Regions from separate parts of the Rhodoplanes sp. SY1 genome, predicted to be linked through region 1. Evidence: predicted binding sites of a transcription regulator. Region 1 holds the regulator's gene; each other region holds the start of a gene.
What was found. Region 1 encodes PhoB, which activates phosphate uptake and scavenging genes when phosphate is short. Its sites were predicted from a motif close to TGTCATNNANCTGTCAT; they were not measured.
Positions count from the first base shown of each region.

Region 2: the regulator PhoB is predicted to act here: its motif matches at 2,163-2,179, upstream of phnC (phosphonate ABC transporter ATP-binding protein).
Region 3: the regulator PhoB is predicted to act here: its motif matches at 2,738-2,754, upstream of ABTU92_RS10910 (DUF47 domain-containing protein).
Region 4: the regulator PhoB is predicted to act here: its motif matches at 1,698-1,714, upstream of ppk2 (polyphosphate kinase 2).

Region 1 covers NZ_JBEOMB010000100.1:54,427-58,360, reverse strand. The annotation lists gene ABTU92_RS22235 (aspartate aminotransferase family protein) at 1-534, opposite strand, end outside; gene ABTU92_RS22230 (GcrA family cell cycle regulator) at 898-1,398, shown strand; gene phoB (phosphate regulon transcriptional regulator PhoB) at 1,675-2,379, opposite strand; gene phoU (phosphate signaling complex protein PhoU) at 2,436-3,149, opposite strand; gene pstB (phosphate ABC transporter ATP-binding protein PstB) at 3,209-3,934, opposite strand, start outside.
Region 2 covers NZ_JBEOMB010000008.1:110,083-114,016, reverse strand. The annotation lists gene phnE (phosphonate ABC transporter, permease protein PhnE) at 1-375, opposite strand, end outside; gene phnD (phosphate/phosphite/phosphonate ABC transporter substrate-binding protein) at 372-1,256, opposite strand; gene phnC (phosphonate ABC transporter ATP-binding protein) at 1,307-2,083, opposite strand; gene ABTU92_RS03115 (PFL family protein) at 2,463-3,833, opposite strand.
Region 3 covers NZ_JBEOMB010000037.1:3,215-7,148, reverse strand. The annotation lists gene ABTU92_RS10925 (hypothetical protein) at 1-255, opposite strand, end outside; gene ABTU92_RS10920 (NUDIX hydrolase) at 451-918, opposite strand; gene ABTU92_RS10915 (anion permease) at 928-1,932, opposite strand; gene ABTU92_RS10910 (DUF47 domain-containing protein) at 1,943-2,587, opposite strand; gene ABTU92_RS10905 (GlcG/HbpS family heme-binding protein) at 2,934-3,494, opposite strand; gene galE (UDP-glucose 4-epimerase GalE) at 3,790-3,934, opposite strand, start outside.
Region 4 covers NZ_JBEOMB010000061.1:48,175-52,108, forward strand. The annotation lists gene guaB (IMP dehydrogenase) at 152-1,642, shown strand; gene ppk2 (polyphosphate kinase 2) at 1,782-2,792, shown strand; gene ABTU92_RS17020 (hypothetical protein) at 2,977-3,153, opposite strand; gene ABTU92_RS17025 (amidase) at 3,520-3,934, opposite strand, start outside.

The DNA of each region.
Region 1 (3,934 bases):
CAGGATCGCCGCCGTCTGCGGGCCGATCGCCGCCTTCACGGCGTCGAGATCGCCGTAGGGCACCTGATCGAAGCCGCCGGGCGGCGGGCCGAAGCCCTCCATGTATTTCTTCTGGCCGCCGGCCGCGAGCGTCGCCAGCGTGCGGCCGTGGAAGGCGCCCTCGAACGTGACGATGCGGTCGCGCTCCGGCGCGCCGTTCGCCGCGTGGTACTTGCGCGCGACCTTGATCGCGCCTTCCATCGCCTCGGCGCCGGAATTGCAGAAGAACACCAGGTCCGCGAAGCTCGCCGCGCACAGGCGCGCCGCGAGGCGCTCGGCGTCGGGCACGCGGAACAGGTTGGAGACGTGCCACACCTTCTCGGCCTGCGCCTTGAGCGCGTCGACCAGCACCGGATGGGCGTGGCCGAGGGCGTTCACGGCGACGCCGCAGTGACAATCGAGGTAGCGCTCGCCCGTGGTGGAGACGAGCCACGCGCCCTCGCCTCGCTCGAAGGCGAGGTCAGCGCGCGCGTAGGTCGGCAGCAGATGCGACATGGCCGAACTTCTTATGGCGACTCGTGAATCGAGCGGCCCACGAAATGAATCGTGCCGCCTCGGGGGCGGCACGGACGGTACATTTTAGGTCCGGGCCGCCCGGTGTCAACCGGACGCGCCGCATCCGTCATCGCACGTACGGACTCGAAAGGGCCATGAATTGTGGATGCAATACTGGGGACTCTTGCGGGGGACTCGCGCGATATTGTAGCGTTTTCTTCGCTATCATACGACATCTCGTGCGGCGGACTGCTCTCTAAGTTTCACGTCTGTTCCTGCGTACCCGCCGGTGGAGAGGCACCGCCGCGCGGCGATGACGGATTCGACGAGAGTGATCTCGCGCCACGGGGCGAAGAGGAACACATGTGGACCGACGAGCGCGTGGAACTTCTCAAGAAGCTTTGGAACGACGGTCTCTCAGCGAGCCAGATCGCCGTCGAGCTCGGTGGAATCACACGCAATGCGGTGATCGGTAAGGTTCACCGGCTGGGCCTGTCCGGGCGCGCCAAGAGTCCCGCGGCGGCGGTGCCGCGGGCCAGGAAGCCGCGCGCGGCGGCGCCGGTGCTGCGCGTCGCGCGGCCGGCGATGCGCGGCAACACGGCGCTGGCGCGCGCCCCCGTCTACGAGGTCGAGTACGAGCAGGAGGTCGAGGCGGTCGCCAATGTGGTGCCGATGGGCCAGCGCTGCACGCTGCTCGAGCTCGGCGAGGGCAAGTGCCGCTGGCCGGTCGGCGATCCCGGCTCGACCGACTTCTTCTTCTGCGGCGGCCGGACCAGCGAGGGGCTGCCCTATTGCGGCTACCACGCGCGGATCGCCTATCAGCCGGTCGACCGGCGCCGCGACAAGCGCCTCGGGCGGATCTGATCCGCGACGAGAACGGCGTCCGGCCCAGCCGGCCGCCGAAACGCCCTGCGCCGGACGACGAGACGGTGTGCGCCGGATGACGTCGTTGCGGGATCGCGCGGCGGCCTGCGGCCCCGCAGTCCGGCCATGTCGCCGATGCATTCCGCGCGATGTCGGGGGCGCACGCCGTTCGCGAGTGCCCCGCGAGGCATTCGAGCCGGTGAGCTGCGGCGGCTCGCGCCGCCGCTCGCGGTGTCACGCCGCAGGTATCACGTCGCAGGTATCACGCCCTGGGCGTCACGCCTCGGCGCCGCCGTAGCGGTCGTTGAGGGCGTAGCCGGCGCCCCGCACGGTGCGGATCGGGTCGGAACGCTGGCCGCGATTGAGCGCCTTGCGCAGCCGGCCGACATGCACGTCGACGGTGCGCTCGTCGATATAGACGTCGCGGCCCCACACCCGATCGAGAAGCTGCTCGCGTGAAAAAACGCGGCCCGGGTTCTCCATCAGGAACTCGAGCAGACGGAACTCGGTCGGGCCGAGCGGCACGTCACGCCCCGCCCGCGCCACCCGCTTCTTGTCGCGGTTGAGCTCGATGTCGCCGGCGGTCAGCACCGACGCGACCCGCTCCGGCTTGGTGCGGCGGAGCAGCGCGCGGATGCGGGCGAGCAGCTCCGGCACCGAGAACGGCTTGACGATGTAGTCGTCGGCGCCGGTGGCGAGGCCGCGCACCCGCTCGCCCTCCTCGCCGCGCGCCGTGAGCATGATCACCGGGAGCTGCTGCGTCTCGGTGCGGGCGCGCAACCGCCTGATCAGCTCGATGCCGGACAGGCCGGGCAGCATCCAGTCGACGATGGCGAGATCCGGGGGGCTCTCCTTGAGACGGAGATCGGCGTCGTCGCCGCGGCCGGCGGCGTCGACCGCGTAGCCCTCGGCCTCGAGATTGTAGCGCAGGAGCAGCGTCAGCGGCTCCTCGTCCTCGACGATCAGAATGCGCGCGGCCATCGGCTTCAAGGTCCTCTCGGGAATAGCGGTCGCCCGGCGGCGGAGGCGCGTGTCCGTCAGGCGTCGAACGGAACCACGGTGCTCGACGTCGTGTCGCTCTTCGGGCGCTCGTCGAGGAGCGACTTGCCCTCGATCATGTAGTAGACCGACTCGGCGATGTTGGTGGCGTGATCGCCCATCCGCTCGATGTTCTTGGCGCAGAACAGGAGGTGGATGCAGATGCCGATGTTGCGCGGATCCTCCATCATGTAGGTGAGGAGCTCGCGGAACAGCGAGTTGTTGACGGCGTCGATCTCCTCGTCGGCCCGCCACACGGCGACCGCCTTCTGCAGGTCGCGCCGCGCGTAGGCGTCGAGCACGTCCTTGATCTGCGACAGCACCAGCTCGGTCATGTGCTGGACGCCGCGCATCACCTGCTGGGCGCGGAACTCGTGATCGAGCACGACGACCCGCTTGGCGATGTTCTTGGCGAGGTCGCCGATCCGCTCGAGATCGTTGGAGATGCGCATCGCCGCGACGATGTCGCGCAGGTCGACCGCCATCGGCTGGCGGCGCGTGATGGTGAGCACCGCCTTGGCCTCGATCTCGCGCTGCAGCGCGTCGATGCGCGAGTCGGCGGCGACCACGAGCTGGGCGGCCGCGAGATCGCGGCGGTCGAGCGCCTCGGTGGCGTCGGAGATCTGCTGCTCCGCCATGCCGCCCATCTCGGCGACCATGCGGGCGAGATCCTGCAGGTCGGTGTCGAAGGCCTTGTGGGTATGTTCGCCCATCGGGGGATTCTCCGGAACGTCGGTTTCTCGGTCGTCGTCTTCGTCCGCCGCCACGGCGGTCACCCGAAGCGACCCGTGATGTAGTCCTGGGTCCGCCGGTCCTTCGGCGTGGTGAAGATGTCGCTGGTGACGCCGATCTCGACCAGCACGCCGAGATGGAAGAAGGCGGTGCGCTGCGACACCCGGGCCGCCTGCTGCATCGAGTGGGTGACGATGACGATCGTGTAGTTCTCGCGCAGCTCGTCCATCAGCTCCTCGATCTTCGCGGTGGCGATCGGATCGAGGGCCGAGCACGGCTCGTCCATCAGGATGACCTCCGGGCTCACCGCGATGGCGCGGGCGATGCAGAGCCGCTGCTGCTGGCCGCCCGACAGGCTGGTGCCGGAATCGCCGAGCCGGTCCTTCACCTCCTCGAACAGGCCGGCCCGCTTGAGGCTGGTCACCACGATCTCCTCGAGCTCGGCCTTGTTGCGGGCGAGCCCGTGAATGCGCGGCCCGTAGGCGACGTTCTCGAAGATCGACTTGGGGAACGGGTTCGGCTTCTGGAACACCATTCCGACGCGGGCGCGCAGCTGCACGACGTCGAGCTGCGGGTCGTAGATGTCGCGGTCGTCCATGGTGATCTTGCCGGTCACCCGGCAGCCCACGATGGTGTCGTTCATCCGGTTGAGGCAGCGCAGGAAGGTCGACTTGCCGCAGCCGGAGGGGCCGATCAGCGCCGTCACGGCGCGCTCCTGGATGTCGAGGTCGACGTCGCGCAGCGCGTGCTTGTCTCCGTAATAGAC
Region 2 (3,934 bases), on a different contig from region 1:
CTCGGGGATCGAGCGCAGCAGATTCAGCATCAGCCGGGCGACGTGATAGACGGCGCGGTTCGGCGTCGTGTTGCCGGCGGCGAGCAGCGCCAGCGGCAGCGACAGGCCGACCGCGATCGCCGTGCCGGCGATCGACATCGCCAGCGTGTCGGCGAGCGGCCGCAGCCAGCCCGGGAAGCGGCTGAAGTCGGGCGGGAACATCTCGCGCGAGAGCTGGACCACGGCCGGCCAGGCGTCGGCGAAGCGGGCCGGGTCGAGGAGGCCGGTCAGCGCCATCGCCGTGATCACGACGGCGGCGACCGCGACCGCGAGGCCGGCGCGCCGCAGCCGCGCCGCCCCGTCCTGCGCCAGGATGGCGTCGTAGGCGAGGCTCATCCCTTCACCTTCGAGAGGTCGAGATTCAGCACCTGGGCGGTCTCGCGGAGGATGTCGTAGGCGCGGTCGTCGGTGGCGGCGAAGCCCTCGGCCCGGAACGTCTTGAGGATCGCGGCGTCCTTCATCTCCAGGAACGACGCCCGGATGGCGTCCTTCAGGGCCGGCGCCAGCGTGCCCTGCATCACCATCGGGTAGTTCGGGATCGGGTCGCTCTCGGCCAGCACCTTCACCTTGGCGCCGTCGATGGTGCCGCGCGCGACGAGCGCCGCAAAGATCTCCTGGCTCAGCCCGCCGGCCTGCACCTGGCCGGCCTGGACCGACCGCGCCACCGCATCGTGGGCGCCGAGATGGACGAACTTGTAGTCGCGCTCGCCGACCAGGCCGTTGCGGGCGAGCAGGGCGCGCGGGATCAGATGGCTCGAGGTCGAGGCGGCGTCGCCGAACCCGACCATCTTGCCGCGGATGTCCGCGATCGTCTTCACCGGGCCGTCGGCCTGGACGACGATCACGCCCTTGTAGGTCGGCGAGCCCTTGGCGACGCCGACCGCGAAGGGCTCGATGCCGGGGGCGCGCTGCTTGGCGAGCACGTAGGAGAGCGGACCGAAATAGGCGATCTCGATGCGGCCGAACCGCATCGCCTCGATCATCGAGGAGTAGTCGGTGGTGACGATCAGCTCGACGTCCTTCTTCAGCCGGCCTTCCAGATAGACCTTCAGGGGCTGCGCGTTCTGGATGATGGTCGAGGCGTTCTCGTCGGGCAGCAGGGCGACGCGCAGCTTGGCCGGGTCGGCGGCCTGCGCCTGCGCGCGGGTCACGAAGGGCGCGGCGGCGAGCGTCGTGGCGCCGAGCAGCGTGGCGGAGAGAAAGGTCCGGCGGTCCATCGGAAGGGTCCTTCTGCGGGGAGGGCGGTGAGGCGGACGCGGTGCGCCCGTCATTCGGCGGCGGCGACGAGCGGCACGGGATGCGGGTCCGCGGCCGGCGTGTCGTAGATGGCGTCGAGCACGCGCGGGCCGAGCTCGGCGGGCCGGCCGTCGTGGACGACGCGGCCGTGCGCCAGCGCGATCACCCGGTCGGCGAAGCGGCGCGCGAAGGCGAGCTGATGCAGGCTGACGATCGCCGTGATGCCGTCCTCGCGGCAGATGCGATGGAGATCGCTCAGCACCCGCTCGGCGCTGCCGGGATCGAGGCTCGCCACCGGCTCGTCGGCGAGCACGAGGGTGGGCTCCTGCGCCATCGCGCGGGCGATGCCGACGCGCTGCTGCTGGCCGCCGGAGAGCCGGTCGGCACGCTCCAGCGCGCGGTCGAGCAGGCCGACGCGGTCGAGCGCGGCGAGCGCCAGGCGCCGGTCGGCGCGCGGCAGCGGGAGCAGCGAGCGAAAGAAGCCGTGCGCGGCGAGCCGGCCGGTCAGGACGTTGTCGAGCGCGCTCAGCCGGCCGATGAGGTGATGCTGCTGGAACACCATGCCGGTGCGCCGGCGATGGCGGCGCAGCGCCTGCCGGTCGACGACGATCGAGCCGAGGCCGTCGGCGATCACGTCGCCGCCGGTCGGCGTCACCAGGCCGTTGAGGCAGCGCAGCAGCGTCGACTTGCCGGCCCCGGAGGCGCCGAGCAGCACCGTGAACTCGCCCGGCCGGAAGGCGAGCGAGGTCGGCTGCAGGGCGGTGAGGCCGTTCGCATAGGTCACGGTCGCGTGGTCGAGCCGCAGCATGATGATGGCGTCCGCCCGGTGTTCGAGTAAGCCGAACGATCAGCAAGATCGTTCACGAACGCCGATCTAGCGGACCCACATGACAGCCGGACGACAGGGGAGGGGGCTACGGCGTTTGGACGACACCGCGGGCTCGGATCCCTCTCCCCGCGCGCGGGGAGAGGGTGGCTCGCCTCGAAGAGGCGAGTCGGGTGAGAGGGCGTTTCCGTACAGCAGAGACTCGCGGCGACGCCCCCTCACCCGACGTCCGCGCTGGACGCGCGAACGTCGACCTCTCCCCGCACGCGGGGAGAGGTGAATCCGCGCGCGGGGAGAGGTGAAGTCGGGCAGACGTCGAGAAGTCGGGACGTTCTGGAAAAGCGAAGGAGCGGCCCGCCGCTCAGTTGATCAGCGCCTGCAGGGGCGCGGGGATGCGGCCGCCGCGGGCGACGAAGCGGGTGCTCGCCTCGGCGTGGACCGGGATGATCGGGGCGTGGCCGAGGAGGCCGCCGAAGTCGACCCTGTCGCCCACCGTCTTGCCGACCACCGGGATGATGCGCACCGCCGTGGTCTTGCGGTTGATCATGCCGATCGCCGCCTCGTCGGCCATGATGGCGGCGAGCGTCTCGGCCGGCGTGTCGCCCGGCACCGCGATCATGTCGAGGCCGACCGAGCAGACCGAGGTCATCGCCTCCAGCTTGTCGATGGTGAGCGTGCCCTGCGCCGCCGCCTCGATCATACCGGCGTCCTCGGAGAGCGGGATGAAGGCGCCCGACAGACCGCCGACATAGCTCGACGCCATGGCGCCGCCCTTCTTCACCGCGTCGTTGAGAAGTGCCAGCGCGGCCGTGGAGCCGTGGGTGCCCACCCGGTCGAGCCCGATCGCCTCGAGGATGCGGGCGACGCTGTCGCGCTCGGCCGGCGTCGGCGCGAGCGACAGGTCGATGATGCCGAACGGGATGCCGAGCCGGGCCGCGGCGGCGCGGCCGACCAGCTCGCCGGCCCGGGTGATCTTGAAAGCGGTGCCGCGGATCACCGCGGTGAGCGCGCCGAAGTCGACGTCGCCGGCCTCCTCGACGGCGCGCAGCACCACGCCCGGCCCGCTGACGCCGACATTGACCACGCAGTCGCTCTCGCTGGCGCCGTGGAAGGCGCCGGCCATGAACGGGTTGTCCTCGACGGCGTTGCAGAACACCACGAGCTTGGCGCAGCCGATCGAGCCGGCGTCGGCGGTCGCCGCCGCGATGGCCTTCACGCTGCGGCCCATCAGGGCGATCGCGTCCATGTTGAGGCCCGCCCGGGTCGAGCCGACATTGACCGAGGCGCAGACGCGCTTCGTCGCGGCGAGCGTCTGCGGCAGCGACGCGATCAACGCCTGGTCGACCGCGGTCATGCCCTTCTCGACGTGAGCAGAAAAGCCGCCGATGAAGTCGATGCCGAGCTCGTGGGCGGCGAGGTCGAGCGTCTCGCCGATCCTGATCATCTCGTCCGGCCCGCAGCGGCCGGCGATCAGCGACACCGGCGTCACGGCGATGCGGTTGTTGACGATCGGGATGCCGAACTCGCGGGCGATCTCGGCCGAGACCTTGGTCAGGTCGCGCGCGACGCGGGTCACCTTGGCGTGGATGTTGGCGCACAGGCTCGCGCAGTCGTCGGCGACGCAGTCGAACAGGCTGATGCCGACCGTGACGGTGCGGATGTCGAGCTTCTCGTGCCGCACCATGCCGATGGTCTCGAGGATTTCCTCGCCCGAGAAGCCGAGATGTTTCATCAGATGCCTCTTGTATCGAACTCGCTGGCTCCCCGGTCATTCCGGGGCGCGCTGTAAGCGCGAACCCGGAATCCAGTCACGAGCGCGGAGACTGTCGCTGG
Region 3 (3,934 bases), on a different contig from region 1:
CGTCGCCTCGGGGCTCGGGGGCGGCGCCGCGCGGCTCTCGCCAGGCGCCTTCAGGTACCAGCACTTGCGGCCGGTCGAGTGGTCGAGCCGGTAGAACCAGCGCCGGCCCTCGGTCGCGGTGCCGTCCGGGGCGGTGAGGCAGTCCGGGGCTGCGGCGGCCGGCCGGGGCGCGAGAAGGACGGTCGAGACGACCAGGACCGACAGGCCGGCGACGACGCCGGGCAGGAAGAATCGGAACGCACCAGCACGAGACATGACGAACTCCGGGCGCGCGCCGGGCCGGGCGGCCCGTCGCGCATCGCCGTCGATCTCGCACGGGCGAGGTTCGGATATAGGGCGCAATTGCGTATTCTTGCCGACATTCGCCGGTTCGGTTCGCCGCATCCCGGGCAGGGTTGTAGGCGCGCCGAACACCCGCCGGCCGGCACCGGGCAACCGAGGCCGGCGGCCTCACGCCTCGCTGTCGGCCGTGTCCGGCAGCAGCAGGTCGAGGCGGCGCAGAAGCTTGCGCAGGCCCGGCTCCTGCACGGCCCGAGCGGCCTCGGGCAGCGTGAACCAGCGCAGCGTCCGCTGGCCCTTCTCGGGCCACCGCTTGCGCTGACCCGTGACGGCGAGCGGGAACACCTCGACCTTGCAGCGGGTCGCCTCGCCGCTCTTCAGCCGCTTGTCGTAGCGATAGGTGCCGATCGCCTCGCGGCCGGTTCGGCCGACGATGCCGGCCTCCTCGCGCGCCTCGCGGGCGGCCGAGTCGTGCGGCTTCTTTCCGCGGATCGGCCAGCCCTTGGGGATCACCCAGCGCCGCGTCTCGCGCGAGGTCAGCAGCAGCACCTCGGTCTCGCCTCCCGCGGTCCGTCGATACGGCACGGCAGCGTATTGCAGCGGACGTTTCGGAGTCTCGGTGAGATGTCGACGGGCCAACAGGGGTCCTCAGATGAAAAGGCCACAAGCAATATAGGACGCCGCCCCGATCGCGGCGGCCGCCGGCATCGTCACGATCCAGGCAATCACGATACTCCCGGCAATGTTCCAACGCACGGCCGAAACGCGCCGCGCCGCGCCGACGCCGACGATCGCGCCCGTGATCGTGTGGGTCGTCGACACCGGGATGCCGAGGCCGGTCGCCATGAACAGCGTGATGGCGCCGCCCGTCTCGGCGCAGAAGCCCTGCAGTGGGGTCAGCCGCGTGATCTTCGAGCCCATGGTGCGCACGATGCGCCAGCCTCCGAACAGCGTGCCGAGCCCCATCGCGGCCTGGCAGGTGATCACGACCCAGAACGGCACGTGGAAGCCGCCCTCCAGGTGGCCCTGCGAGTAGAGCAGCACGGCGATGATGCCCATGGTCTTCTGGGCGTCGTTGCCGCCGTGGCCGAGCGAGTAGAGCGACGCCGAGACGAACTGCAGCGATCGGAACGCATTGTCGACCGCGAACGGGGTGGCGCGGACCAGCAGCCACGACACCGTCAGCACCAGCATCAAGGCGAGCGAGAAGCCGACCAGCGGCGACAGGAAGATCGCGGCGGCGGTCTTGCCGAGCCCGCCCCAGACGATGGCGCCGACGCCGGCCTTGGTGACGCCGGCGCCGACCAGCCCGCCGATCAGCGCGTGCGACGAGCTCGACGGGATGCCGAAGATCCAGGTGATCACGTTCCACACGATTGCGCCCATCAGGGCGCCGAACACCACGCGGGGATCGACGATCGCGGCGTCGATGATGCCGGTGCCGATCGTCTGGGCGACGTGCAGGCCGAAGAACAGGAAGGCGATGAAGTTGAAGAACGCCGCCCAGGCGACCGCGTATTGCGGGCGCAGCACCCGGGTCGAGACGATAGTGGCGATCGAGTTGGCCGCGTCGTGCAGGCCGTTGAGGAAGTCGAACAGGAGCGCCACGCCGATCAGGCCGATCAGCAGCGGCAGGGCGAGCGTCGCATCCATGCCCGCGGCCTCACACCTGCTCGACGACGATGTCGCTGATCTTGTTGGCGACGTCCTCGAACCGATCGACCACCTTCTCGAGGTGCTCGTAGATCTCGGCGCCGACGATGAACTCCATCGCGTCGCCGTTGCGGTGGGTGAGGAACAGCTCCTTGCGGCCCTTGTCGTGGAGCTGGTCGGCGCGCTCCTCGATGCGGGTGATCTCCTCGGTGAGCCCGTTGATGGCACCGACGTTCTTGCCGATCGCGCGCAACAGCGGCACCACCTCGCGGACCAGCTCGGCGGAGCGCAGGATGATGTCTCCCATCTCGCCCATGGCGGGCTCGAAGCGGGTCACCTCGAACAGGGTGATGACCTTGGCGGTCTTGTGCATCTGGTCGATGGAGTCGTCCATCGACGAGATCAGGCCCTGGATGTCGCCGCGGTCGAACGGGGTGATGAAGCTGCGCCGCACCGCCAGGAGGACCGAGCGGGTGATCTCGTCGGCCGCCGCCTCGCGCTCGACGACGAGCCGGCAGTAGTGGGAGATCTCCGGGCCGCCGCGCAGCACGCCGCGCAGTGCCTCGGCGCCCGCCACCACGGTCTCGGCGTGGCGGGCGAACAGGTCGAAGAAGCGCTCTTCCTTGGGCATGAGCGCCTGGAACCAGCCGAGCATACCGTCCATCCAGCAAGCGAGGGCCGTGGCGACCGGATCGTCGGGTCGGCCCTGCGGGGGGAGTGGTTCGTCCGGGGGGCGCCGCCGGGAGGCGGACCGCGGACGCGCGCCGCAGCTATGGACCGGAAATCGGCGCGAGTCAGGTCGGATATGACACGGATATGACAATTATGACGGGCCGGCCGGCTCCGGACGGCGAGTGCCGGACCGGCGGGGCTGGACGGGGGGCGGGTGGCGGAGATCCTCCGCGGGCCGGAGGCCCCCGGGTCAGGAGGCCCCCGGGGCAGGAGGGCGCGCGCGGCGAGGCGCCGGTGCCCCCCGGCCCGGCGCCCCGGACCCGGCACCTTCAGAGGTCGAGCTTGTCGCGGATCGCCTCCAGGCCGGCCTTGGCGCAGGCGTCGTCCGCCTCGCCGCCCGGCGCGCCCGAGACGCCGATCCCGCCGAGCAGTGCGCCGCCGCCCTCCACCATGAGCCCTCCGCCGAGCACGACGGCGCCGGGCAGGGCGCGCACACCAGCCTGCGGCATGCCGGGCTGGGTCATGCCGACCAGCTCGGTCGTGTCGGTGCGAAAGCTCACCGCCGTCCACGCCTTGCCGGTGGCGGTCGTCGGCGTGTGCGGTCCGGCGAAGCGGTCGCGCAGCATCACCTGGAGGGCGCCGGAGCGGTCGACCACGGCGACGGCGACCTGGAAGCCGCGCTGCCGGCAGGCGTCGAGCGCCGCTCGGGCGAGCTCCAGCGCAGTCTCCGGGCTCAGCGACTTGGTGGTCACGACGGCAGGCTCGGCGGCCCGCGCCGGGCCGGCGGCGAGCGGCAGGGCGATCAGCGCGGCGCCGAGCAGGGCGGTCGAGCGCAGGGTGGCGGCGAGTGGGCGGTCGGCGGACGCATCGGCGTGCAGCGAACGGATCATGAGGTCTCTCCCGGGGCGTTGGAACGTTTCCGGAGACCATGGTAGTCGCCGCCGCCGACTCGCGCCAAGCGTGAGGCGGTCGTCATGAGTGCCACCGAGCCCGTCACGAGCCGCAGCCTGCTCTCTCCCCCCTTGTGGGGGAGAGGTGGAGAGGGGGGTGAGCCGCAAACGCCGAGTCTGCGGCTCACCCCCCTCCCTGTCCCTCCCCTACAAGGGGGGAGGGGACGCAGGAGCCGAGAGACCCCGAGGCGACTCTGAAGACGCCTGTCGGACCGCCCCGGAACGACCGGGCAGATCAAACCCCCGTCGCGCCGAGCTTCCTCTGCCAGTCGAGGGCGTGGCGGACGATCGTCTTCAGGTCGTCGTGGCGCGGCTGCCAGTCCAGAATCTCCCGCGCCCGATCGGAGGCGGCGACGATCACGGCCGGGTCGCCCGGCCGG
Region 4 (3,934 bases), on a different contig from region 1:
GCGCGCCACGGCGCTACCGCCTTCCCATTGTCGCAGGCGCGTGCTAACCACCCTCGCCAACTCCGTACAGGGGCGTTCGAGTCTTCCCGGTCGACGACGACCGGGCCGGATTCGCTTTCTCCGAGACCCCTGCGGCGACCAGGAGCTTGGCATGGCCGTTCTGTCCGACGCCCCCCCGCGCGAGGCCCTCACCTTCGACGACGTGCTGCTGCAGCCCGGCCTGTCCGACGTGCTGCCCTCGCAGGCCGACGTGCGCACCTTCCTGACCCGCGAAATCCCGCTCAACATCCCGATCATCGCCTCCGCCATGGACACGGTGACGGAGTCCGCCATGGCGATCGCCATGGCCCAGGCCGGCGGCATCGGCGTCATCCACCGCAATTTCGAGCCCGAGGCGCAGGCCGCCCAGGTGCGGCAGGTGAAGAAGTTCGAGAGCGGCATGGTGGTGAACCCGCTCACCATCGGGCCGGACGCGCCGCTCGCCGAGGCGCTGCGGATGATGGCAGAGAACCGAATCTCGGGCATCCCGGTGGTCACCACCGACGCCGGCATCGAGGGCCGGCTGGTCGGCATCCTCACCAATCGCGACGTGCGCTTCGCCCATGATCCGGACCAGAAGGTCTCCGAGCTGATGACCAAGGAGCGCCTGGTCACGGTGCGCGAGGGTGTCAGCCAGCAGGAGGCGAAGCGCCTCCTGCATCAGTTCCGCATCGAGAAGCTGCTGGTCGTCGACGACCAGTATCGCTGCGTCGGCCTGATCACCGTGAAGGACATCGAGAAGGCGGTCGCGAATCCCAACGCCTGCAAGGACGCGCAGGGGCGCCTGCGGGTCGCGGCGGCGACCACGGTCGGCGATTCGGGCTATGCCCGCACCGAGCACCTGATCGGGGCCGGCGTCGACCTCATCGTCGTCGACACGGCGCACGGTCACTCGCGCCACGTGCTCGAGCAGGTCACCCGCATCAAGAAGTTGTCCAACGCCGTGCAGGTGGCGGCCGGCAACATCGCCACGGCCGACGGCGCCAAGGCGCTGATCGACGCCGGCGCCGACGCCGTGAAGGTCGGCATCGGCCCCGGCTCGATCTGCACCACCCGCGTGGTGGCGGGCGTCGGCGTGCCGCAGCTCACCGCCATCATGGACGCCGTCAGGGTCGCCCGCGACGCCAAGGTGGCGGTGATCGCCGACGGCGGCATCAAGTATTCGGGCGATCTCGCCAAGGCGCTCGCCGCCGGCGCCGACTGCGCCATGATCGGCTCGCTGCTCGCCGGCACCGACGAGACGCCCGGCGAGGTGTTCCTCTATCAGGGCCGCTCCTACAAGACCTACCGGGGCATGGGCTCGGTCGGCGCCATGGCGCGCGGCTCGGCCGACCGCTACTTCCAGCAGGACATCAAGGACTCGCTCAAGCTGGTGCCGGAGGGCGTCGAGGGCCAGGTGCCCTACAAGGGACCGGCCGGCGCCGTGCTCCACCAGCTCACCGGCGGCCTGCGCGCCGCCATGGGCTATGTCGGCGCGCGGACGCTCGCCGAGCTGCACGAGAAGGCGCAGTTCGTGCGCATCTCGGGCGCCGGGCTGCGCGAGAGCCACGTCCACGACGTGACCATCACGCGCGAGAGCCCGAACTACCCGACGCGGGTGTGACGGGGGACGGGTCCAGGTCCGGGAGACTCCGCGCGACCGACCGCCGCGCGGACATCGTCATCGAACTGTCGCACACTCGCCGGCACTGTCTGGTCCGGCGATTCCCATCGCCGGTTCAGAGACTTCACCGGAGCGACAGATGGACGACCGCAAGCCGGGACACGGCAAGCCGGGCAATGAGAGACCGGGCAACGGCAATTCGGACGACGGCCGTGCCGGCGACCGTCACGGCGCCGAGGGCAGGCCGGAGAACGGCGGCCTCGACTGGCTCGACGCCGAGCTCGCCGACACGCTCGACGAGGACTACGAGCTCGAGCTGTCCGAGCCGGCGCTGTCGGAAGAGATCCGCAAGATCTACAAGCGGACGCATCCGCCCTCGATCGATCGCCGCGACTATCTGCGCAACCTGATCACGCTGCAGGCCGAGCTGATCAAGCTGCAGGACTGGGTGCAGCACACCAAGGCGAAGATCGTCGTCATCTTCGAGGGACGCGACTCCGCCGGCAAAGGCGGCGTCATCAAGCGCATCACCCAGCGGCTCAACCCACGCGTCGCCCGCGTCGTGGCCCTGCCGGCGCCGACCGAGCGCGAGCGCACCCAGTGGTATTTCCAGCGTTACGTGCCGCATCTGCCGGCCGGCGGCGAGATCGTGCTGTTCGACCGCTCCTGGTACAACCGCGCCGGCGTCGAGCGGGTGATGGGCTTCGCCACCGAGGACGAGGTCGAGCAGTTCTTCCGCGACGTGCCCGAGTTCGAGCGCATGCTGGTGCGCTCCGGCATCATCCTGTTGAAGTACTGGTTCTCGATCACCGACGAGGAGCAGCAGATGCGCTTCCTCATGCGCATCCACGATCCGATGAAGCAGTGGAAGCTGAGCCCGATGGACCTGCAGTCGCGGGTGCGCTGGGAGGACTACACGCGCGCCAAGGAGGACATGCTGTTCCGCACCAACATCCGCGAGGCGCCGTGGTTCATCGTCGAGGGCAACGACAAGAAGCGCGCGCGGCTCAACTGCATCGACCACCTGCTGAAGCAGATTCCCTACGCGCCGGTGCCGCACGTGCCGATCGCGCTGCCGGATCGGGTGTTCAACCCGAACTACGAGCGCCGCACGCTCCCGGCCGAGCTCTACGTGCCGATGAAGTATTGAGGGAGGTCGTCGAGCTTATACGCGATCCGGCCTTTCAGCTCGGTGGTCATTCCGGGGCGGCGCGTCGCGCCGAACCCGGAATCCAGCGGAGCTTTCGGAGTTCGCCGCTGGATTCCGGGTTCGCGGCTTTCGCCGCGCCCCGGAATGACGGCGAACTGATCAACCGGAAACGGTCTAGAACCGATCAAATCAGGTCGTTGTCGACGCAGTAGGCGACGGCGGAACGGTCGGCGGGGGTGCGGCGGGCTTCGCGGCCGGTCGGGCGACCGGTCTCGGCGCGCTCGACCTTGCTGTCGGCCGGGGCACGGCCGGTCTGCTGGGGCGCGTCGGTGTCGAAGGTTCGCAGCTCGGTACGGGGCATTGCGCAGTCTCCGGAAAGGCACGCCGGATGCGTGCCGGGGGATCTTTCGGTCTGGCCTTCTGTCGCCGGCCCGGCGGTCGTTCCGCCCGGCCGGCCCCTGTCATCTGGTGGGCCGATCGGGCGCAAATAAGGTGCGGCGGTGACCGGAATGGTTCGATCCCGGGCGCGATCGCGGCAGTGTCCGCGAGGCTGCAGACTGTCCGCGACGGCGGTGAAGGATGTCTTGCGCAGCTCGCCGGAGGAAACCCCGTCCTGATCACGAAGGCGCGAGCGCGATTGCCGCCGCGCGTTGCGCCCGTGCAACGGACGCCGCGTCGACGCTTCGTATACCAAGCGTATACCAAGCCGAGAGAAAGGTCGCCGCTGCTACCCGGCCGTGGCCCCGACGAAGGGGGCGAGCCGTACCGCGAGGTCGAGCAGCGCCTCGTCGCCGCCGGCCCAGCCGATGAAGGAGAGGCCGACCGGGCAGCCGTCGAGCGTGCCGACCGGGATCGTCACCTGTGGCAGCCCGGCCATTCCGGCCGTGCAGGTGAGTCGCATCACCCGTACCCGGAACGACTCGAGCAGGTCCTGCGGCGCGTCGACCTTCGGGGCGACGCAAGGCACGGTCGGCAGCGCCAGCACGGTGCCGGGCTTGACCACGCCGCGGATCCAGGCGAGCGCCGCCGCCTTCACGGCATAGGCCTCGTTGGCGGCCGCCTCGGTGACGGTCGCGGCGAACGCCATGCGCTCGCGCACGCCGGGGCCGAAGCGCGGCCGTTTCGTTTCGACGAAGTCGCCG